Regions from separate parts of the Streptomyces yongxingensis genome, predicted to be linked through region 2. Evidence: riboswitches for the same ligand, from Rfam matches in the RefSeq annotation. Region 2 holds a riboswitch; each other region holds the start of a gene.
What was found. Region 2 has a riboswitch for cobalamin ahead of metE (5-methyltetrahydropteroyltriglutamate--homocysteine S-methyltransferase). Riboswitches for the same ligand answer to the same signal wherever they lie in the genome.
Positions count from the first base shown of each region.

Region 1: it holds a riboswitch for cobalamin, as region 2 does, so the genes downstream of both, ACZ6TD_RS17755 (ribonucleoside-diphosphate reductase subunit alpha) here and metE (5-methyltetrahydropteroyltriglutamate--homocysteine S-methyltransferase) in region 2, are expected to answer to the same signal.
Region 3: it holds a riboswitch for cobalamin, as region 2 does, so the genes downstream of both, ACZ6TD_RS35380 (cobalamin biosynthesis protein) here and metE (5-methyltetrahydropteroyltriglutamate--homocysteine S-methyltransferase) in region 2, are expected to answer to the same signal.

Region 1 is NZ_CM145717.1:4,238,193-4,245,423, forward strand. Features, by position in the region: gene ACZ6TD_RS17750 (AfsR/SARP family transcriptional regulator) at 1-941, shown strand, start outside; cobalamin riboswitch at 1,077-1,203, shown strand; gene ACZ6TD_RS17755 (ribonucleoside-diphosphate reductase subunit alpha) at 1,338-3,734, shown strand; gene ACZ6TD_RS17760 (ribonucleotide-diphosphate reductase subunit beta) at 3,752-4,801, shown strand; gene def (peptide deformylase) at 4,852-5,481, opposite strand; gene ACZ6TD_RS17770 (tetratricopeptide repeat protein) at 6,131-7,117, opposite strand.
Region 2 is NZ_CM145717.1:9,177,254-9,184,484, reverse strand. Features, by position in the region: gene ACZ6TD_RS39435 (IclR family transcriptional regulator) at 1-381, opposite strand, end outside; gene ACZ6TD_RS39430 (putative RNA methyltransferase) at 655-1,506, shown strand; gene ACZ6TD_RS39425 (hypothetical protein) at 1,549-1,677, opposite strand; gene ACZ6TD_RS39420 (CGNR zinc finger domain-containing protein) at 1,689-1,856, shown strand; gene ACZ6TD_RS39415 (response regulator) at 1,913-2,590, opposite strand; gene ACZ6TD_RS39410 (sensor histidine kinase) at 2,591-3,772, opposite strand; gene ACZ6TD_RS39405 (hypothetical protein) at 4,313-4,525, shown strand; cobalamin riboswitch at 4,664-4,884, shown strand; gene metE (5-methyltetrahydropteroyltriglutamate--homocysteine S-methyltransferase) at 5,052-7,231, shown strand, end outside.
Region 3 is NZ_CM145717.1:8,241,592-8,248,822, forward strand. Features, by position in the region: gene ACZ6TD_RS35375 (cobyric acid synthase) at 1-261, opposite strand, end outside; gene ACZ6TD_RS35380 (cobalamin biosynthesis protein) at 258-1,241, opposite strand; cobalamin riboswitch at 1,388-1,604, opposite strand; gene ACZ6TD_RS35385 (hypothetical protein) at 1,747-1,998, opposite strand; gene ACZ6TD_RS35390 (inorganic phosphate transporter) at 2,012-3,268, opposite strand; gene ACZ6TD_RS35395 (class II aldolase/adducin family protein) at 3,619-4,305, shown strand; gene ACZ6TD_RS35400 (alpha/beta hydrolase) at 4,400-5,527, shown strand; gene ACZ6TD_RS35405 (hypothetical protein) at 5,726-7,222, shown strand.

The sequences.
Region 1 (7,231 bases), 4.9 Mb from region 2:
CCGCCCGCGGCGCCGAACGGCTGCTGCACCCGCACCGCATGCGGATCGACTTCCCGGAGCCGTCCGCCGACCCGCTGGCCATGGCCGACCAGGCTGAGGCACTGGCCTGGCTGGAGGACCAACACGCCGGGCTGCTGGCGGCCCAGCGGCTCGCCGCCGACTCGGGCTGGGACGAGGTGGTGTGGCGGATCGCCTGGGTGCTGGACACCTTCCACCGCCGCAACGGCCATCTGCACGCTCAGCTCGCCGCCTGGCGGGAGGGGCTGGAGGCCACCCGACGGCTCGGCGACCCGGCGGCGAAGACGCTCGCCCACCGCAACCTCGGCATAGCCTGCATCCGCTCCGACCTCCACGAGGAGGCGCTGGACCACCTTGACCAGGCACTGTCCATGACCAAGCTCTCCGGGGACGTCACTCAAACGGCCCACACCCACCTGGTGCTGGCCTACGCCTGGGAACGCCGCGGATACGATCAGGAGGCGCTGGACCACGCCGGTCACGCCCTCACCCTCTTTCAGACCCTGGACACGCCGGTCTGGGAAGCCCAAGCGCACAACCAGGTCTGCCTGTACTCCGCCCGGCTGGGGGCGTACGAGAAGGCACGCACCCACGGGGAGACCTCGCTCGCCCTGTTCCGCCGCCACCAGGAGCGCGACGGTGAGGCGGACGCCCTCGGCACCCTCGGCCGGCTGGCCCACCAGAGCGGGCAGTACGCCCTGGCCGTGACCCGCTTCACGGAGGCTCTGCGCCTGCTGCGGGACATGGGCCACGCCTACGGCGAGGCCGAGACCCTGGACCGGCTGGGTCAGGTCCACGCCGAGCTCGGCGAACTCGATGAGGCCCGCCGTTGCTGGCAGGAGGCGCTCGCCCAGTACCTGGCACAGCACCGCGCCGAGGATGCCCGGCGGGTGCGGGACCGCCTGAGCCGCGGCGGCGGCTGACCGGCAGGCTCGCCGCATGGCGGGCCGCACGCCCCAGGTCATGGGCCACCCCGGAACGCATTAGCACATTCATACGAAACTCCGCACCTCCCGACACAAGATATGGGGGTGCGTGCGTCGGCTGACACAAGATGTATGCTCGTCCTCGCTGTCGCCGCAGGGGAATCCGGTGGGAATCCGGAACTGTCCCGCAACGGTGTACGTGTGCGCTCAATCCGGCGTGCCCGTGAGTCCGAGCACCTGCCGACGGCCCTGTGAACACGTCCCCCGGCCTCGAGGGTTGGGCCGATGGACGCTGCGTGGTGTGCCTGGCGTACGAGGAGTGCGGCATCGGCATGCCCGTACGCGCCCATCGCACCACCCTCGCGGTCCAGCCGACCGAGGGAGAGCACCTCAGTGACCATCGCGCCCGCCGATCCGGTTTCAGCGCAGGCGGCTTCTCAGGCAGCGGACGACGCGCCCGGGACCGCCCTGCTACGGACTCTTACCGGACTCACCGCCGACCTGCCCGCCACCGACCCCGGCAAGGTGGCGGCCGCCGCCCTGCGCGGCCGTCATCCCGGCTCGGACGAGGCGGAGTTGCGCGGGCTCGCGACCGAGGCGGCGGCCGGGCTGATCGCCGAGGAGCCGGAGTACTCGCGGCTCGCGGCGCGGCTGCTGGCGCTGACCATCACGGAGGAGGCGGCCGGGCAGGGCGCGGTCTCCTTCTCGACCTCCGTCCGGGTGGGCCATCGCGAGGGCCTGCTCGCCGACTCCACCGCCGAGTTCGCCGCCACCCACGCCGAGCGGCTGGACGCACTGGTGGAGCGGGCCCTGGCCGACGGCGCCGACAACCGCTTCGGCTACTTCGGGCTGCGCACCCTCTACAGCCGCTATCTGCTGCGCCACCCGATCACCCGTCAGGTGATCGAGACCCCGCAGCACTTCCTGCTGCGCGTGGCCTGCGGGCTCGCCGAGAACCTCTCGGAGCGGGCGCTGGACGACGTGGCCGAGCTCTACCGGCTGACCAGCACGCTGTCGTATCTGCCCAGCTCCCCCACGCTGTTCAACTCCGGCACCCGGCATCCGCAGATGTCGTCCTGCTATCTGCTGGACTCGCCGCTGGACGAGCTGGACTCGATCTACAACCGCTACCACCAGGTGGCGCGGCTGTCGAAGCACGCGGGCGGCATCGGTCTGTCCTACTCCCGCATCCGGGCGCGCGGTTCGCTGATCCGGGGCACCAACGGGCACTCAGGCGGCATCGTGCCGTTCCTGCGCACGCTCGACGCCTCGGTGGCCGCCGTCAACCAGGGCGGCCGGCGCAAGGGCGCGGCCTGTGTCTACCTGGAGACCTGGCACGCGGACCTCGAGGAGTTCCTGGAGCTGCGGGACAACACCGGCGAGGACGCGCGCCGCACCCACAACCTCAACATCGCCCACTGGATCCCGGACGAGTTCATGCGCCGGGTCGAGGCGGATGCCGACTGGTCGCTGTTCTCCCCGGTCGACGCGCCCGCCCTGGTGGACCTGTGGGGCGAGGAGTTCGACGCCGCGTACCGCGAGGCCGAGGCCGAGGGGAAGGCCGTCAAGAAGGTCCCGGCGCGCCAGTTGTACGCCCGGATGATGCGCACCCTCGCCCAGACCGGCAACGGCTGGATGACGTTCAAGGACGCCGCCAACCGCACCGCCAACCAGACCGCCGAGCCCGGCAGGGTCGTCCACTCCTCCAACCTCTGCACCGAGATCCTGGAGGTCACCGACGACGGCGAGACCGCCGTGTGCAACCTCGGATCGGTCAACCTCGCCGCGCACCTGGACGAGGACGGGCAGTTGGACTGGGAGCGCCTCGACGCCACCGTCCACACCGCCGTGACCTTCCTCGACCGCGTGGTGGACATCAACTTCTACCCCACCGAGGAGGCCGGTGCCTCCAACTCCCGCTGGCGCCCGGTGGGTCTGGGCCTGATGGGGCTCCAGGACGTCTTCTTCCGGCTGCGGCTGCCGTTCGACTCGCCCGAGGCCACGGCGCTCTCCACGCGGATCTCCGAGCGCATCATGCTCGCCGCGTACGAGGCGTCCTGCGAGCTCGCCGAGCGCCACGGCCCGCACCCCGCCTGGGCCGAGACCCGCACCGCGCGCGGTGTGCTGCACCCGGACCACTACCCGGACGCGGTGGCCACCTGGCCGGAGCGCTGGCAGGCGCTGCGCGCGCGGATGGCGAAGTCCGGGATGCGGAACTCGCTGCTGCTGGCGATCGCGCCGACCGCGACCATCGCCTCCATCGCGGGCGTCTACGAGTGCATCGAGCCGCAGGTCTCCAACCTCTTCAAGCGCGAAACGCTCAGCGGGGAGTTCCTCCAGGTCAACTCCTACCTGGTGGACGACCTCAAGAAGCTGGGCGTCTGGGACGCCCGGACCCGTGAGGCGCTGCGCGAGGCCAACGGCTCGGTCCAGGACTTCTCCTGGGTGCCCGCGGACGTACGGGAGCTGTACCGCACCGCGTGGGAGATCCCGCAGCGCGCCCTGATCGACATGGCGGCGGCCCGCACGCCGTACCTCGACCAGAGCCAGTCGCTGAACCTCTTCATGGCGGCGCCGACCATCGGCAAGCTCAGCTCGATGTACGCGTACGCCTGGAAGCGCGGCATCAAGACCACGTACTACCTGCGCTCGCGTCCGGCCACCCGGATCGCCCAGAGCGCCCGGGGCGGCGCCGCCACGGCCACCGTCCCCGTCCAGCAGGCACCGGCCGAGGACGAGGCCGTCGCCTGCTCCCTGGAAAACCCCGAGTCCTGCGAGGTCTGCCAGTAATGCCCACCGCATCCGAGATGACCACCGCATCCGAGATGACCACCGCGAACACCTCGACCGAGCACCACAAGAACCTGCTCGACCCGGGCTTCGAACTCACCCTGCGGCCCATGCGGTACCCGCGGTTCTACGACCGCTACCGCGACGCGATCAAGAACACCTGGACCGTGGAGGAGGTCGACCTCCACTCCGACGTCGCCGACCTCGCCAAGCTCTCCCCCGGTGAGCAGCACCTGATCGGCCGTCTGGTCGCCTTCTTCGCGACCGGCGACTCCATCGTGGCCAACAACCTGGTGCTGACGCTCTACAAGCACATCAACTCCCCCGAGGCGCGGCTGTATCTGTCGCGGCAGCTCTTCGAGGAGGCCGTGCACGTCCAGTTCTATCTGACGCTGCTGGACACCTACCTCCCCGACCCGGACGACCGCGCCGCGGCCTTCGCCGCCGTCGAGAACATCCCCTCCATCCGGGAGAAGGCGGAGTTCTGCTTCCGCTGGATGGACTCGGTGGAGAAGATCGAGCGGCTGGAGACCAAGGAGGACCGCCGCCGCTTCCTGCTCAACCTGATCTGCTTCGCGGCCTGCATCGAGGGGCTGTTCTTCTACGGCGCCTTCGCCTACGTGTACTGGCTCCGCTCGCGCGGCCTGCTGCACGGCCTGGCGACGGGCACCAACTGGGTGTTCCGCGACGAGTCGATGCACATGGAGTTCGCCTTCTCGGTCGTGGACACCGTCCGCGAGGAGGAGCCGGACCTCTTCGACGACCAGCTCCAGCGGCAGGTCACCGACATGCTGAAGGAGGCCGTCGAGGCGGAGCTCCAGTTCGCCCGCGATCTGTGCGGGGACGGGCTGCCGGGCATGAACACCGCGTCGATGCAGGAGTATCTGCAGTGCGTGGCCGACCAGCGCCTCCAGCGGCTCGGCTTCACGCCGGTCTTCGGCTCGGAGAACCCGTTCTCCTTCATGGAGCTGCAGAACGTCCAGGAGCTGACCAACTTCTTCGAGCGGCGCGCGTCGGCGTACCAGGTCGCGGTCGAGGGGTCGGTCGCCTTCGACGACGACTTCTGACATCAACAGGGCCGGGCCCAAGGGGCCCGGCCCTGTGAGGTACGGCACGCTCAGTCGTTCGGCACCGTCTCATAGCGGGCGGTGCCCTCGGCCATCTGCTTCAGCACATCCTTACGGTCGCGCTTGGAGAGCCGGTCGATGTAGAGGTAGCCGTAAAGGTGGTCGGTCTCGTGCTGGAGGCAGCGCGCGAAGTAGCCGGTGCCGCGCACCGCGATCGGCTCGCCGTCGAGGTCCTGGCCGCGCACCACCGCGTAGTCGGGGCGGGCCAGCTCCGCGTAGGCCGTGGGGACCGACAGACAGCCCTCGTTGGAGTCGTCCAGCACCCGGCGGTCGGCGGGCAGCTCCTCCAGCACCGGGTTGCACACCACGCCCACATGGCGAACGCCCTCGTCGTCCATGCAGTCGTAGACGAAGACCTTGAGGTCGACACCGATCTGGTTGGCGGCCAGGCCCACGCCCTCCGCCGCCCGCTGGCTGGCGAACATGTCGTCGACGAGCCGCGCGAGCTCCTCGTCGAACACGGTCACGTCCCGGCACTCCTTGTGCAGGACCGGGTTGCCGTACACGGTGATCGGGCGGGCCGTGCCGCGCTCGCGGAAAGCCCGCTCGCGCTCCTCGCAGTCCTCCGTGTCCACGATGAACTCGTCGTCCACCCGCTGCTTCGTCCCTTGCTGCGACATCGTCCGCCGTATGCCTTCCTTCAACCGTGATGCGTCGCCCTACAGGGTACGGGCACCACGCGGCGGGGCGCGGTGCGCTTACGCACTGTGACCGGCCCCCGGCATCGATACACGGCTCCGCCGCATGGCAGGGGCTCCGCCCCTGGCCCCCGGAGTCTGGGGCGCAGCCCCGGCACTCCGGTCTGGGGCGGAACCCCGGCCCTCCGGTTCTGGGGCGCAGTCCCGGCGCTCCGGGAGCTGGGGCGGAACCCCGGCCGTCCGGGTCTGGGGCGGAACCCCGGCGCTCCGGGAGCTGGGGCGGAACCCCGGCCCTCCGGGACCTGGGGCGGAACCCCGGCGCTCCGGGTCTGGGGCGGAACCTCGATCCTCCGGGGTCTGGGGCGGAGCCCCGGCCCTCCGGGGTCTGGGGCGGAGCCCCGGCCCTCCGGGGTCTGGGGCACAGCCCCGGCCCTCCGGGGTCTGGGGCGGAGCCCCGACCCTCCGGGACCTGGGGCGGAACCCCGATCCTCCGGGGTCTGGGGCACAGCCCCGATCCTCCGGGGTCTGGGGCGGAGCCCCAGTTTCGGGAAGGGGCGGGGAGGGGAACAGCCCGCCGCAGGCGTCACGTCCACCGGACACCCCCAGGGCCTCCAGGGCAGCCGCCAGGCGGTCAGCAGACCTCTTCCAGGTCCCGCCACTCCCGGGTGTCCGGGCTGTCGGCCACCCACCCGTCCAGCAGCCCCCGCACCAGCCCCCCGGGCGCCGCGATCCCGCATTCGCGCTCGGGGACCCAGAGCGAGCCCGAGCCCGCCATACGGTGGCCCAGCGGCCCGGGATGGCCCGGTTCGCTGTGGTCGTGCGGGTCCAGATGCTCGCCCTCGCCCTCGTCACTGGGCATCCGGCTCTCCGAGCAGGAGCGGCACAGCAGCCGCACCGACGACGACCAGTCCTCGGCCGCGAAGCCCGCGTCCGCCGCGAGCCGCTCCAGGGCGTCCCGGTCGGCCTCGGTGGCCGCCTCCAGCAGCACCACCCAGGTCGGCACCGGGGACGGCGCCCACAGCTCGATCTCGTCGAAGACCGGGTACGCGGGGCCCGCGGAGGTCACGCGCTCGCCGTGCGGTACGCCGTCGTGCAGCACCACCTCGCCCCAGCGCCGCCCGGACGACGGCAGCGGGATGGACAGCACTTCGATCCGGGCCGGGTCCAGCCGACGGCCCCAGACGACCTCGGCCTCGCCCTCCGGGGACAGCCGCACCGCAGCGCTGCCCAGCTCCATGCCGAGCGGCTCACCGGACGCGGACGCCTCTCCGGGCGCCTTCAGCCCGTACGCCTGCCAGGCGCGGCGGGCCAGCGGCCAGTCCTGGAGCGCGGTGGCCGCGATCCCCACGTTCCACCAGTCCGGAGCGCCCGTCTCGCGGTCCAGCAGCGCGACCGCCCGCAGCCCCGCGGCGCGCGCCTGCTCCCAGTCGTGCCGGAACTTGTGCAGCAGCGCCAGGTTGAACCAGGACTCCGACAGCCACGGCTCCAGGTCGGCGGCGCGGGTCAGCAGCGCGCCCGCGTCCTCGTACCGGCCGTCGCCGATGAGCGTGAACGCACGGTCCGTGGCCTGCCGCCATGAGGCGGACGGCCGGTGCCGTACCTTGCCGAAGATCTTCACGATTCCCGCCTGCCGGTATCGAAGTCGTCCCGTACCAGATGCCTTCGCGGACGGCGTCGCCCTCCCTTGAAGACAACCTGCCACACATTCGCGGACATCTCAGCCCGACCCCTC
Region 2 (7,231 bases):
TTTGGCCAGGTGGACGACGTCCGTGTGGTCCAGCCGCCCGAGGTGGACGGCCTCGCCCGTCTCCTCGGCCAGCAGGTCGAGCACCGGCCCCGCGATCCCGGCGAGGTCGTCACTCTCCAGATAGGCGGTGCCGGTCAGCAGCGCCTTGAGGCCAAGGCTGTACAGCGTTCCGGACGGGTCGGTCTCCACCCAGCGGCGGGATTCCATGGTGCGCAGCACCGCGTGCAGGCTGCTCTTGGGCACGGACAGGGTGCTCGCCATGTCGGCGAGCGAGAGCCGGGCGCCCTCGGCACCGAGGAGTTCGAGCACTTCCAGGACGCGCGCCGCGGACTTGACGTCCTCATGACGCCGGACCCGCGCTGCTCCCGACACCGATTCCACGCCGGCCTCCGCTCCCCGGCCCGGCGCCCCGCCGACCCCGGTCCCCGACAAGTTCCGTAGCTCGTCTCGACGCTATATCACGGCGAGCCTATGTTCCGTTACTCCAATGCTGTTCGGTCTTCCGAACGCTGCGCATCAGGCGGGGGATTGTGCCGACGACGTCTCCGGGCGGACCGGCCGCGGCGACCGAGGCAGGGGGTGGATGTGCGGCACCCCGCGCACCTGCGCATAGGCTGGGGTCCTGTCAGGACAACGGCGCCAACGGGGGACACGATGCGGAAAGAGGCGGTTCGGTACCTTCGCTGTCCGTACTGCTCCGGCGCCATGACGATGACCGACGGCGTTCTGCGGTGCTCCCAGGGGCACAGCTTCGACGTGGCCAAGCAGGGGTACGTCAATCTGCTGCGTGGCGCCGCCAAGTTCAGCGCGGACACCGCCGCCATGGTGGCAGCCCGCGCGGACTTCCTGGCCGCCGGCCACTACGCACCGATCGCCGGGGCACTGGCCGCGCTGGCGCGCGCGACGGCACCGGAAACCTCGGGTGGGGACCTCGGCTGTGTCGTGGACATCGGTGGCGGCACGGGCTATCACCTCGGCCGGGTGATGTCGGAGTTCCCTGACTCCGAGGGGATCCTGCTCGACATCTCCAAGTTCGCCGCCCGCCGCGCCGCGCGGGCGCATCCCCGGATCAGCGCGGTGGTGGCCGACGCCTGGGACGGGCTGCCGCTCGCCGACGGGGCCGCGTCGGTGGTCCTCAACGTCTTCGCACCGCGCAATCCGGCCGAGCTGCGGCGGATTCTGCGTCCCGAGGGTGTGCTGCTGGTGGTGACGCCCCGGCCGGATCATCTGCGGGAGCTGGTGGCGGCGCTGGAGCTGCTGCGGGTGGGCGAGCAGAAGGACGAGCGCCTGGCGGACCGGCTCTCGGCGCATTTCACCGAGGTGGCCCGGGAGCGGTCGCGGAGCACCATGACGCTGGACCACAAGGCCGTGCCGCAGTTGGTGGGGATGGGCCCCAACGCCTGGCATCAGCAGAGCGAGCGGCTGGAAGAGCGCATCGCCCGGCTGCCCGAGCCCTGCGATGTGACGCTGTCCGTCACGCTCACCGCGTACCGTCCGCTGGTCTGACGCCGGGCCCCATCGGGCCCCATCGGGCTCCGCTCGGCGCCGTCAGGTCCAGACGGTGTATCCGCCGTCCACGCGGATCGCCTCGATACCGCTGATGTACCGGGCGCCGCAGCGGTCCTGGGGCAGGACGAGCTGGGGGCCCGCGCGGCCAGCTCGCCACTGAGGCGCCATCGGCGCAGCGCATGGCCAGGATTCGCGGCCTGCGCACGGCCCTCATGGACATCATCACCGCGCCGGACAGCGACACCACGCGCAGCCGCACCCAGCGCTGGCACGCGTATGGCACCTGTGGCAACAAGAGCGACGTGGCCGCGTACCGGGCCCGGAAGAAGGCCCGGCCCGGCGGCTGACCCGAGAGCTCGACCTCGGAAAAGTGCGGTCTCGCGGGTACGCCATCGGCCCCGGGTCATTCCTCCGCGTCGCGGACCAGGAGTGCGATCTGCACCCGGTTCTCGACCGCCAGCTTGGCGAACAGGTTGCCGGTGTGCGCCTTGACGGTCGCGATGCTGATGTGCAGCCGCCGGGCGATCTCCGGGTTGCCCAGCCCGTCCGCGATGGCCCTGGCGGTTTCGCGTTCTCGTTCGGTCAGGGTGGACAGCTGTTTCCGCGCGGCTTCGCGGGACGAGTCGCGAGCGTGAGAGGACCGCGGACCGGTGGCTGCGGCGATCACCCGTGCCGTGGCCGCTGGAGACAGCACGGGGTTGCCGTCCGCGACGGTCCGTACCGCGTCGAGAATCTGCTGCGGTCGGGTGTCTTTGAGGACGAACCCGAGTGCTCCGGCGCGCAGTGCGCCGAGCACCAGATCGTCGGAGTCGAATGTGGTCAGCATGAGCACGCGCGGCGGCGCCGGTCGGGTGAGGAGTTCCCGGGTCGTGCTGAGACCGTCACGGCCGGGCATCCGCACGTCCATCAGGACGACGTCCGGCCGCTGCTCGTCCACCACGGTGATCGCGGCGTCCCCGTCGGCCGCCTCCGCGACGACGGTCAGGTCCGGCTCGCCGTCGATGACGAGCCGCAGCGCCATCCGCACCAGCTGTTCGTCGTCGACGATGACGACACGCACCCGCTCCCGCTCGGTATCCACTCATACTCTCTTTTCGTGGGTGGGGTTCGGCCAGGGTAGTCGCGCGGTGAGGAGGTATCCGTTGCCGGGTGTGGGGTGATGGTCGAGTTCTCCGCCGGCGAGGGTGATTCGTTCGGTGAGGCCGAGCAGGCCGAATCCCGATGCCGGTGGTTGTGCGGTTGCCGCGGTGGCTGGGGAGTTGTGGACGCTGACGGTGAGTTTGCCGCCCGCTGTTCCATCGAGGGTGATGTGTACGTGTGCGCCTGGGGCGTGTTTGGCGGCGTTGGTCAGTCCTTCCTGGACGATCCGGTAGCAGGTTCGTCCGACGACGTCGGACGGTATTCCCGTAAGGGTGGTGGTGAGCGTGACGTCCAGTCCGGACGCGCGGGCGTCGTCCACCAGTTCGGGGATTCGGTCGAGGGAGGGTTGTGGTGGGTCCGGGCGGCCCGGGTCGGCTCGGAGCACACCGAGGACATCCCGTAGTTCTTCCAAGGCTCGGTGGGAGCCGTCGGCGATGCCGCGGACCAGCACGCGGTTCTCCTCGGCCGTGAGGTCGCCGCGGTGGTCCAGCACTCCGGCCTGCATGGCGACCAGGGAGATCCGGTGCGCGAGTACGTCGTGCATCTCGCGGGCGATCCGGTTGCGTTCCAGGGCCCGCGCCTGCGCCGCTCGTGCGGTCTGTTCCCGTTCCGCGCTCTCCGCCCGGTCCCGCAAGGACCGCACTTCGACACGGCGCGCGCCGATGGCCATGCCCGCGGCCACCGCGATGCCCGCGATCAGTACCGGGAACGAGAGCCGGAACCACAACGAGCCGGGCGGGCTCTGGACCGGGTAGAACGCGTCGGCGAACTGTGACGCGGTCACGAAGGCCAGCCCGACGACCCCGCTCTCCACCGGACGGCGACGAGTGGAGATCGAGCCCATCGCCAGAAGTGCGGCGCCGGTGGCGAGTGACGACGCGGCCGAGGCGATCGCGACCGTCATGGCGACGGCGAGCGGGAACCGCCGCCGCCACAGAAGCGCCGTCAGGCAGCCGGAAGCCACCAGCGGATCACCGATGACGAACCACGAGCCCGTTTCGGCCGCCTGCCCCCGCAGCAGCACACCGGTGGAGAGCCAGAGCGGGATGCCCACCGCCGCGGCCGCCGCCAGCCGCCAGGTCTGCTGCCACCACCCGAGCCGTGCCGCGACGTCCGTGTTCACCTGGTCATTATCGCGACACCGTGCGGCCGGTGAGTCGGACCGAGGGCTGATACGCCCTGGACCAGAGTCGAAGCACCGCCTCGCCTTGGGTCGGAGGCGGTGCGAGCCGCCGGGCTGATGTGCCGGCCGCGCCGCACGGGCAGGCTCGCGCCCCTGTGTGCCCCCGTGTGCCCCTGTGCGCCCCTTCAGGAGGACATCAGATGCGCAGAACCCTGCCCCTCGCCTGCGCGGCGGAGCTCCCGGGCACTGTTCGCTCGTCGGCTGACGAACGATGATGGCCGGCAGACGGTCTACGGCGTCGACGTCAGGCATTGGCAGAACCAGTCGTGGGCAACACCGTGATCGGGCTCGGTACGGCGGCGGCCAGCACGGAGCGGGCGCTGCGGCTGCGCTACAGCCGGCTGCTCGACGGCGGCGGACGACCTGACGGGACCGTCTTCGCCCATTGGGAGGACGTTGGGCCGCGATCCGCCCGACAAAGGGGCACCATGCATGCGAAGCCGGTCATTTCTGGCCGCTCATCCCCAGCAAGGAGTTCCCATGCGTATGCGGACCGCCCTGTCCACGCTCGCTCTCACCGCCGCGTCCCTCGCCGTCGGCGCGGCGGGTGCCGTCGCGGAGGACGGCCCCGATGTCACCACCGTCAACAACGCCGGCAGCACGACCTTCCCCGGTGTGTGCGCCAGCAACCAGTTCTCCTTCGTCACCGTCCCGGTCAATCTGGTGGGCGCGTCGGACTCCAGTTCGTGCTGAGCCCGTGAGGAGCGGAACCCCCGGCCGACGTGGCCGGGGGTTTTCCTGTGTCCTGAGTGGGCCATGCCACACCATGCCCGTCCCACCTCACCATCCCGAATACCGGACGGGACGCCGCACACCGCCGCACGGCCCCGTAGGCTGGCTGGTGCAGCTGGTTCGCCCCGTCCGCCAGGCGGGACGCGTCGCAAGAGGGAACCCGGTGGGAATCCGGGACTGCCCCGCAGCGGTGAGCGGGAACGACCGCCGTCATACGCACTGGGCCCGGTGAGAGGGGCCTGGGAAGCGACGGCCAGTAGGTGTCCTCCGAGGAGGACGCGCCCGTGAGTCCGAAGACCTGCCATCTGCCCGCGTACGGACCACCCGTGCGCGGACATCCCGGTGACCTCGAGGGCGGGTCGGCGAATCTGTACCAGGCGGACGATCGCGCGCCAGCCGCGCGAGGTCGTGGCGTCCGGTCCGTCACCCTTCGCGCTCTCCTCCCGTCGCCGGGACCTCAGGGATTCATCTCGCGAAGGAGATCTCCGTGACCACCAAGTCCGCGGCAGCACGGGCCACCGTGTACGGCTACCCCCGCCAGGGCCCGAACCGGGAACTGAAGAAGGCGATCGAGGGCTACTGGAAGGGCCGCGTCACCGCCGGCGCGCTGAGGGCCACCGCCGCCGAACTGCGCCGCGCCACCTGGCGGCAACTGGCCGGGGCGGGCATCGACGAAGTCCCCACCGGCGACTTCTCGTACTACGACCATGTGCTGGACACCACCGTCATGGTCGGCGCCGTCCCCGACCGCCACCGGGACGCCGTCGCCGCCGACCCGCTCGACGGGTACTTCGCGATGGCGCGGGGCACACAGGACGTGGCGCCGCTGGAGATGACCAAGTGGTTCGACACCAACTACCACTATCTGGTCCCGGAGCTGGGTCCGGACACGGTGTTCGCGGCCGACTCCGCCAAGCAGGTCGCCGAGCTCAAGGAGGCCCTCGCCCTCGGGCTGACCGCGCGGCCGGTCCTCGTCGGCCCCGTCACCTACCTCCTCCTCGCCAAGCCCGCGCCCGGCGCGCCCGCCGACTTCGAGCCGCTCACCCTCCTGGACCGGCTGCTTCCGGTGTACGCCGAGGTCCTGGCCGATCTGCGGGCGGCCGGTGCCGAGTGGGTGCAGCTCGACGAGCCCGCCCTGGTCCAGGACCGCACCCCGGCCGAAATTAACGCGGCCGGTCGCGCCCATCGCAACCTGGGCGCCCTCACCGACCGCCCGAAGCTGCTGCTCGCCTCGTACTTCGACCGCCTCGGCGAGGCGCTGCCGGTGCTGGCCAACGCCCCGGTCGAGGGGCTGGCGCTGGACTTCACGGAGGCCGCCGCGGCCAATCTGGACGCGCTGGCCGCCGTCGGCGGGCTGCCCCGCAAGCGGCTGGTCGCCGGTGTCGTCAACGGCCGCAACATCTGGGTCGACGACCTGGAGAAGTCCCTGGCCACGCTCGGCACCCTGCTGGGCCTGGCGGACCGGGTCGATGTGGCCGCCTCCTGCTCGCTGCTGCACGTCCCGCTCGACACGACGGCCGAGCGGGACATCGAACCGCAGATCCTGCGCTGGCTGGCCTTCGCCCGGCAGAAGACCGCGGAGATCGTCACCCTCGCCAAGGGCCTGGCCCGCGGCGCGGGCGCGATCACCGCCGAGCTGGCCGCGAACCGGGCCGACCTCGCCTCCCGCGCCGGCTCCCCCATCACCCGCGACCCGGCCGTCCGCGCCCGCGCCGCCGCGGTCACCGAGGCCGACGCCCGGCGTTCCCATCCGTACGCCGAGCGCACCGCGGCCCAGCGCGCCCACCTGCGCCTGCCGCTGCTGCCGACCACCACCATCGGCTCCTTCCCGCAGACCGGTGAACTCCGCGCCGCCCGCGCCGCCCTGCGCGGGGGCCGGATCGACACGGCCGGGTACGAGGAGCGCGTCAGGGCCGAGATCCAGGAGGTGATCTCCTTCCAGGAGAAGACCGGCCTGGATGTGCTGGTGCACGGCGAGGCCGAGCGCAACGACATGGTCCAGTACTTCGCCGAGCGGCTCACCGGCTATCTGGCCACGCAGCACGGCTGGGTCCAGTCCTACGGCACCCGTTACGTCCGCCCGCCGATCCTGGCCGGTGACGTCTCACGTCCCGAGCCGATGACGGTGCGCTGGACGACCTACGCCCAGTCCCTCACCGACCGCCCGGTCAAGGGCATGCTCACCGGACCGGTGACGATGCTCGCCTGGTCCTTCGTCCGCGACGACCAGCCCCGCGGCGACACCGCCCGGCAGGTGGCCCTCGCCCTGCGCGACGAGGTGAACGACCTGGAGGCGGCCGGGACCTCGGTCATCCAGGTGGACGAGCCCGCGCTGCGCGAGACCCTGCCCCTGCGCACCGCCGACCAGCCCGCCTATCTGGCCTGGGCGACCGAGGTCTTCCGGCTCACCACCGGTGGCGTACGCCCCGACACCCAGATCCACACCCATATGTGCTACGCCGAGTTCGGCGACATCGTGCAGGCGATCGACGACCTCGACGCCGATGTCATCAGCCTGGAGGCCGCCCGCTCCCATATGCGGGTGGCCCGCGAGCTCGCCGCCCACGGCTATCCGCGCGAGGCCGGGCCCGGGGTGTACGACATCCACTCCCCGCGGGTGCCCAGCGCGGAGGAGGCGGCCGAACTGCTGCGGACGGGCCTGAAGGC
Region 3 (7,231 bases), 940 kb from region 2:
CGCGCTCGGCTCGACGCGCGCGGCGGCCGCCTGCATGGCCTGCGCCCGCCCGATCTCCGCCCCCTCCCGGGTGACGAAGGAGTTGAGCGACATGTTCTGCGCCTTGAAGGGCGCCACGCTGACGCCCTTACGGGCGAGCCACCGGCAGATCCCGGCCGTCACCACGCTCTTGCCCGCGTCGGAGGTCGTGCCCGCGACGAGCAGCCCCCCGCCGCGTGCCCCGGAACCGTCCGTGCCGCCCTTACCGTGTATCCCGCTCATCGACCGCCCCTTCCCAAGGCCCGGGGCCGCCCCGTCAACGCACTCAGGACCGGCCGGGCCGCTATGGACACCCCGAGCGCCAGGACGCCGACGCGCCGCGACAGCCGTATCGCCCGCTCGATGTCCGCCGACTCCACCGGCCGCCCGCCGGAGTTGAGCACCGGCCGGTGCTCGACCCGGCCGCCGTACGCGAGGGTGCCGCCCAGCCGGACGCCGAGCGCGCCCGCGAAGGACGCCTCCACCGGGCCCGCGTTGGGGCTCGGATGGCGTCGGCCGTCGCGCCGCCAGGCGCGCCACGCACCGCGCGGATCGGGGCCCGCGAGCGTCGCCAGGGCCGCCGTAAGGCGCGCACCGGGCCAGCCGGCCACATCGTCCAGCCGGGCCGCCGCCCAGCCGAACCGCCGGTGGCGCGGAGACTTGTGGCCCACCATGGCGTCCAGGGTGTTGACGGCGCGGAACCCTATGAGCCCCGGCACGCCGCCCACGGCGCCCCACACCAGCGCGCCCACGACCGCGTCGGAGGTGTTCTCGGCGACCGATTCGACGACCGCGCGGGCGATCTGCGGCCCGTCCAGCCCCTGCGGATCGCGGCCGCACAGATGCGGCAGCCGCTCCCGGGCGACCTCGAGGTCCCCGGCGGCCAGCGCCCCGCCGACGGCCCGTGCCTCACGGCCCAGGCTCGTGCCGCCCAGCACGGCCCAGGTGGCGGCGGCGGTCAGCGCGACCTCCGCGCCACGGCGGCCGCCGCGGCCCCGTACGGCGCGGGTCAGCAGCGCGGCACCGGCGGCCGCGCCGCCCGCGCACAACGCGGTGTGCAGGGCCCCGTAGCCCCGGTGGTCGCGCCACAGCCGGCGCTCGGCGGCCGCGGCGGCGCGCCCGAACGCGGCCACCGGATGGCCGCGGCGCGGATCACCCGTGGCGAGGTCGCCGAGGAAGCCGAGGGCCACGCCGCACGCGAACGAGGCGTGATCGGCACGCATCCGTCAGGCCGCCGTCACGCCTCGGCGCGGCGATACCCGGACAGAAGGGCCGGAGGGTCCGGAAGAGCCGGAGCGGACAGGGAGGGCTGGCGGCGTGGCGATGCCGGGCATGGCGGTATGTCCTCACTCAGGGTCCTCGCCCTGGTTCGACGTGACCGGCGGTGAGAGTCTCCTGGCTCCCGGATCCGCGGCCTTCCCGGTCTTCCAGCCCGCGTACGCGACGAACCGTACGGACGAGCCGTGACCCCATACAGGCGATGGGAAGGTGCTCCCCGGTGACAGTGGCGGGACCGCGCCGGATTCTCACCGGCTTCCTCTCCTGCCGCCGTTTGGCTCGGGAAGTCCACCATGGGCCGCGAATGGCCGTCAACTCGCATATGACCCATGACGCCCGAGTGTGCCGAGCCCCACAGACAACCGCCCCTCACAGGACGGCCACCGGACGGTCGGCGCTGGTCAGCGCCACCATCCGGCGGCCGGTGGGTGGTTCGAGGAAGCGGCGTCCTCAGGCGACGATCAGATAGATGCCGTACGCCACGACCGCCGCGCACACCGCGAAGCAGGCGTACGCGCCGGTGCGCGCGAGCGCGGAAGTGCCCACCGCGCCCCCGGGCACGGTGGCGGCCGTGCCGCCCTGCTCCGGTGCCGCCTTACGGGAGGTGCCGACGATGCCCAGGGTGAAGACGCCCACCATGCCGACCGTCACCGCGAGGCTGACGCCGAAGACCTGGCCGAGTGCCGCCCAGTCGATGCTCATGTTTCCTGGCTCCTTAACGGGTGCTGCTGCTCGCGGCGGCGGGGGTGGGGATCTGCTCGGGCGTGTTCTCCGAGGTGCCGTCCTCGGGGGCGGCGCTCGCCGTACCGGCGGGCGGCGGGGCCACGGACCGCAGGGCGGCCGTGACGGCGCCCACCGGCTCCTGGCTGCCGACCTCGTTGACGTTGGTGTGGTCCACGGGCTTGCGGCGCGACAGCATCCAGATCGCCCCGCAGGCCAGGACGGCGAGCACGGCCACCGCCGTGATTCCCGCGTTCCCCTGGTCGGCCAGGAGCGCGGCGGCGCCCGCCACCAGACCCGCGGCCGGGAGGGTCAGCACCCAGGCGACCACCATGCGGCCCGCGGTCGACCAGCGCACCACGGCGCCCTTACGGCCGACACCCGCGCCCATGACGGCGCCGGAGCAGACCTGGGTGGTGGACAGCGCGAAGCCGATGTGGGAGGAGGCGAGGATGACGGTCGCGGCGCCGGTCTGGGCGGCGAAGCCCTGCGGCGGCTGGATGTCGGTGATGCCCTTGCCCATGGTGCGGATGATGCGCCAGCCGCCCAGGTAGGTGCCGAGCGCGATGGCCAGGCCCGCCGAGACGATGACCCACAGCGGCGGGTCGGAGTCGGGCGCCACCACGTTCCCGGTGACCAGCGCCAGGGTGATCACGCCCATCGTCTTCTGGGCGTCGTTGGTGCCGTGGGCCAGGGAGACCAGGGCGGCCGAGGCGATCTGCCCCGCGCGGTAGCCCTTCGCGGTGTCCTCGGGGGAGCGGTCGCGGCCGAGCCGGTAGGTGAGCCGGGTGGCGGCCAGCGTGGCGATCCCGGCCACGATCGGCGCGGCGACGGCGGGGATCAGGACCTTCATGACGATCGCGTCGCCGTTGACCCCGTCCAGGCCGACGGAGACCACGGTGGCGCCGATCAGACCGCCGAACAGGGCGTGTGACGAACTGGAGGGGAGTCCGGCGAGCCACGTCACCAGATTCCACAGGATCGCGCCGACGAGTCCCGCGAAGATCACTTCTGGCTGGATACCGGATCCCTCGTCGATGATCCCGCCGGAGATGGTCTTGGCCACCTCCACGGACAGGAACGCGCCGACGAGATTGAGGACGGCCGACATCGCCACCGCCACCCTGGGCCCGAGTGCTCCCGTGGAGATGGTGGTGGCCATGGCGTTAGCCGTGTCGTGAAAGCCGTTCGTGAAGTCGAACACCAAGGCCGTGACGATCACGATCCCGATGAGAAGCGTGATGTGTTCCATACACCCGGTCAATCAGTTCGAAGGTCGTTAGTGGCACGGTGAACGTAAGGAAACAGGGTGAACGGGAGATGAACTGAGCAGGGCATCGGGGTGACATGGTTGCGGGATCACCAAGGCCCTGTGAATTCCAGCCTACGTTCCCATGTCGTACGGGAGTTGAGGCGCTATCGAGAGCCGCCGGAGCGGGCCCCGGGACCGGCCACGCGGCCGCCCGCCGTTCCCCCACGTTCACCCGCCCGCGATCGGGTGCCCACGAAGCGCGGCCGTAGTCGCCCGCCGTGCCCGTTCCGGTCCCGCCGCCGCGCGGCCGGCGGCCGCCTGGAAGGATCGGGCCTCGGAGGTGAGGGCAGGTGACCCAGTCGCGATCCACGCGGCAGCCGCAGCCGCGGCTGACCCATCCCCTGCGGCAGGCATGGACGCAGGTGGTGAGTACGGCCCGCAGGACCACCGCCGACGGCCTGGTCGTCGGCACGTCGGGCAATGTCTCGGCCCGGGTCGGCGACACCGTCCTGGTGACCCCGAGCGGCGTCCCCTACGACCGGCTCGGCCCCAGGGACGCCGTCGCCGTCGACCTGGACGGACAGCAGGTCCTCGGCACGCTGAAGCCCACCAGCGAGCTGCCCATGCACCTCGCGATCTACCGGGAGACCGACGCCGGGGCCGTGGTCCACACCCACGCCGTCCACGCCACGGCCGTCTCCACGCTCGTCGACGAGCTCCCCGCGATCCACTACATGACCGCCGCCCTCGGCGGCCCGGTCCGCGTCGCGCCCTACGCGCTCTACGGCACGGACGAACTGGCCGACGCCATGCTCGAGGCGCTGCGCGACCGCAGCGGCTGCCTGCTGCGCAACCACGGCACCGTCGTCCACGGAGCCACCCTGGACCAGGCGTACGACCGCACCGCCCAGCTCGAATGGATGTGCCAGGTCTGGCTCACCGCGGTCTCCGTCCCCGGCCGCACCCCGTCCCTGATCCCGCCGGACGAGATGCGGCGCGCCGCCGAGAAGCTGAGCGGCTACGGCCAGAAGGGCTGAGCCCGCCCGGCACGCCCCCGGACCCCGGCCGGGCGGTCACCCGGCCGGGTACGCCCGCTGGCCGGGGGCTGCCTCCCCGACCACACTGGGAGGGATGCGTCTGCGAACAACGGCGGTCGCGGCCGCCACCACCCTGCTGAGTGTCGGCGTGGCCGCGGTGGCGGCCGGACGGTACGCCACCAGCGCTGCGCTGAAACCGGCCGCCAACCGCCCGCTGCCGAACGAGGCGCCGCTGACCGTCCACGCGACCGCGGCCGGCCAGATCACCCTGACCCGCTCGCTCGCCTCGCTGCGCCCCGGCACCTACGGCCTCACCGGCCGCTCCTGCCACGCCGTCGTCGGCCCCGTCATCGAGGACGCCCCGCACCCCGCCGACTGCGTCGTACGCCGCCTGGAGCGGGTCACCCACGGCGAGCTCACCCCCGGCACCCGGGTGCGGCTGACCCCCCAGGTGCACATCGGCAACCCGCGGGACGCGCTCGGCATCGACCACGCCGACGTGGACGTGCCCGGCGAACTCGGTCCGCTGCCCGCCTGGTTCATCCCGGGCGAACGTTCCACATGGGTGATCACCACCCATGGCCTCGGCACCACCCGTGAGCACCCTATGGTCGTCATGCCCTTCCTGCGGCAGCTGCGGGTGCCGGTGCTCGACCTCGCCTACCGCGGGGACCCCGGCGCCCCGCGCTCCGAGGACGGCATATCCCACCTCGGCGACACCGAGTGGCGCGACCTGGACGCGGCCATCCGCTACGCGGTGGGGTACGGGGCGACCGGGGTCGTGCTGCACGGCTGGTCCATCGGCGCCTCGATGGCCCTCCACGCCGCCGCCAACTCCGCGCTGCGGCACCGCGTCATCGGTCTCGTCCTGGACTCCCCGGTGCTCGACTGGCAGGCCACCCTGCGCGCCCTCGCCGCGGCCCGCGGCATCCCCGCGCCACTGCTCCCGCTCGCCCTGCGCGCCGCCGAGGGGCGCACCGGACTCCACGACAGCAGGCTCCCGGAGGTGGCCGACCCGGAGCGGCTGTCCGTGCCCACGCTCGTCGCCCACGGCCCCGACGACACCCTCGCGCCCTGGCACGTCTCGCGCGAACTCGTCGACCGCCGACGCGATCTGGTGACCCTTCACACGGTGCGGCAGGCCCCGCACGCGGCCATGTGGAACGCGGACCCCGAGGCGTACGAGGAGGCGCTTCGGCGCTTTCTGGTACCGCTCCTGTAGCGCCCGTAAGGCGACCTCCCGCGCCGCCCGACCTCCTGTAGCGCCCCGTAAGGCGTTCGCGAAAGCGCGTGCGGGGCGGCGCGGGAGGCGTTCGCGGGGCGGCGGCGGAAGCGTCCGTAAGATGGCGTGAACCCTTCGCGGCGACCGCCGGACGGGTGCCGATTGGGCTTTCGGGCCGTCAACGGCGAGACTGCTTCCGTGACGTCCCGTACTCCGCGCGACTCCCGGCTCCGACTTGTCCGCAACCGGCCGATGGCCACGGCCCGCCGGCCCGCGGTGAACCGCGGCTCAAGACCGGCGCCCCGTCCGCCGGAGGGCACTCCGCCCCCGTCGGAGCTGGCCCGGCAGGCCAGGGCGGGGCTCACCGGGGCCGTGGCGATCGCCCACTGGGCCGCGGCCGAGCACGGCGCTCCCGGCGCGCTGTCCGACGAGGCCGCCGCCCGCGCCGCCGAGGCGCTCGGGGTGAGCGAGCGGGAGGTGCGGACCGACTGGGACCGCGCCCGCCTCATCGGCCTCATCGAGCACCACGCGGGCACCACCCGCCCCGGCTGGCGGCTCCAGGCGTGGGACCGGGACGACAGCGCGGTGCTGCGGGGCTGGGTCGCGCTCCTGGACGCGTGGTCCCTGGCCTGTCCCGCTCCCGAGACGGCCGAGCCGACGGCGGTCGCGGAGGTCGTCGAGGCCGTACCCCAGCTGCTCTCCCTGCTCCAGCTCTCGGCCGGCCCCGTGCAGATCTCCGCCCTGCTGGACATGCTCCGGCAGCGGGTCGCCGAACTGCGCACCGAGCGGTGCGAGGTCCCCCAGGAGGCCACGGAGCCCCGGGAGCCCGCCGATGGCGCCGGGGGCGCCGCGAGTGCCGACGACACCGAGGCCACCGAGGACACCAAGGACGCCGAGGACGCCGCCACGCTGGAGGGGCTGCTCGACTGGGCCCTGGACGCCCTCTCGTCCGTCGGGGCGCTCACGGTGCGGGAGGAACCCCAGGACGGCCCGGAGGGGCCGGGGGGCGCCGGGAGCGGGTCCGACGACGCCAAGGGCGACCGCCGGGAGGCCGAGCTGACCGCGCTCGGCAACTGGGCGGTGTGGGTCAAGCTGGAGCAGATCTGCGTCGCCGCCCAGAGCCCGGCCGGGAACATCGAGCAGCCCGCCGCCGACATGCTGCGCGGCTGTGCGGGCCTGACCCCGGGCCCCGCCCGCGCCGAATACCGGGCCTGGCTGGCGGCCCGCCCCGTCGGCAGCGCCGTCATCGAGCTCATCGACGCGGCGCGCGGCGACGACGCGCTGCTGCGCGGGCTCGCCTTCGAGGCGCTGCGCGTCGTCGGGGCGCCCGCCGAGCCCAACGTACGGGCGGTCGTCGACGAATCGTGTCTGCGGCCGTACGCGCTTTTGTGGCTCGCCGAGCACGAGGGCGCCGACCCGGACGAGGCGCTGGACGCGCTCACCCGCGAGGAGGCCACCTGGCTGTGGGTGGACACCGCCGCGGCCATCTCCGACCATGGGGAGAGCCCGCTGCTCGTCCGCCACCTGGAGTCCGCCGTCCAGGGCACCGTGCCCGCGCTGCTGGCCGAGGTACGGGCCGTGGGGCACCCCCGCACCGTGCAGGTCCTGGTGGCGCTGGCCGCGGCCCACCCCGATCCGGCCCTGGCCAAGGCGGTGCGCCGGGCGGCCTTCCAGGTGCACACGGGCGGGGCCTGAGGGGAGCGG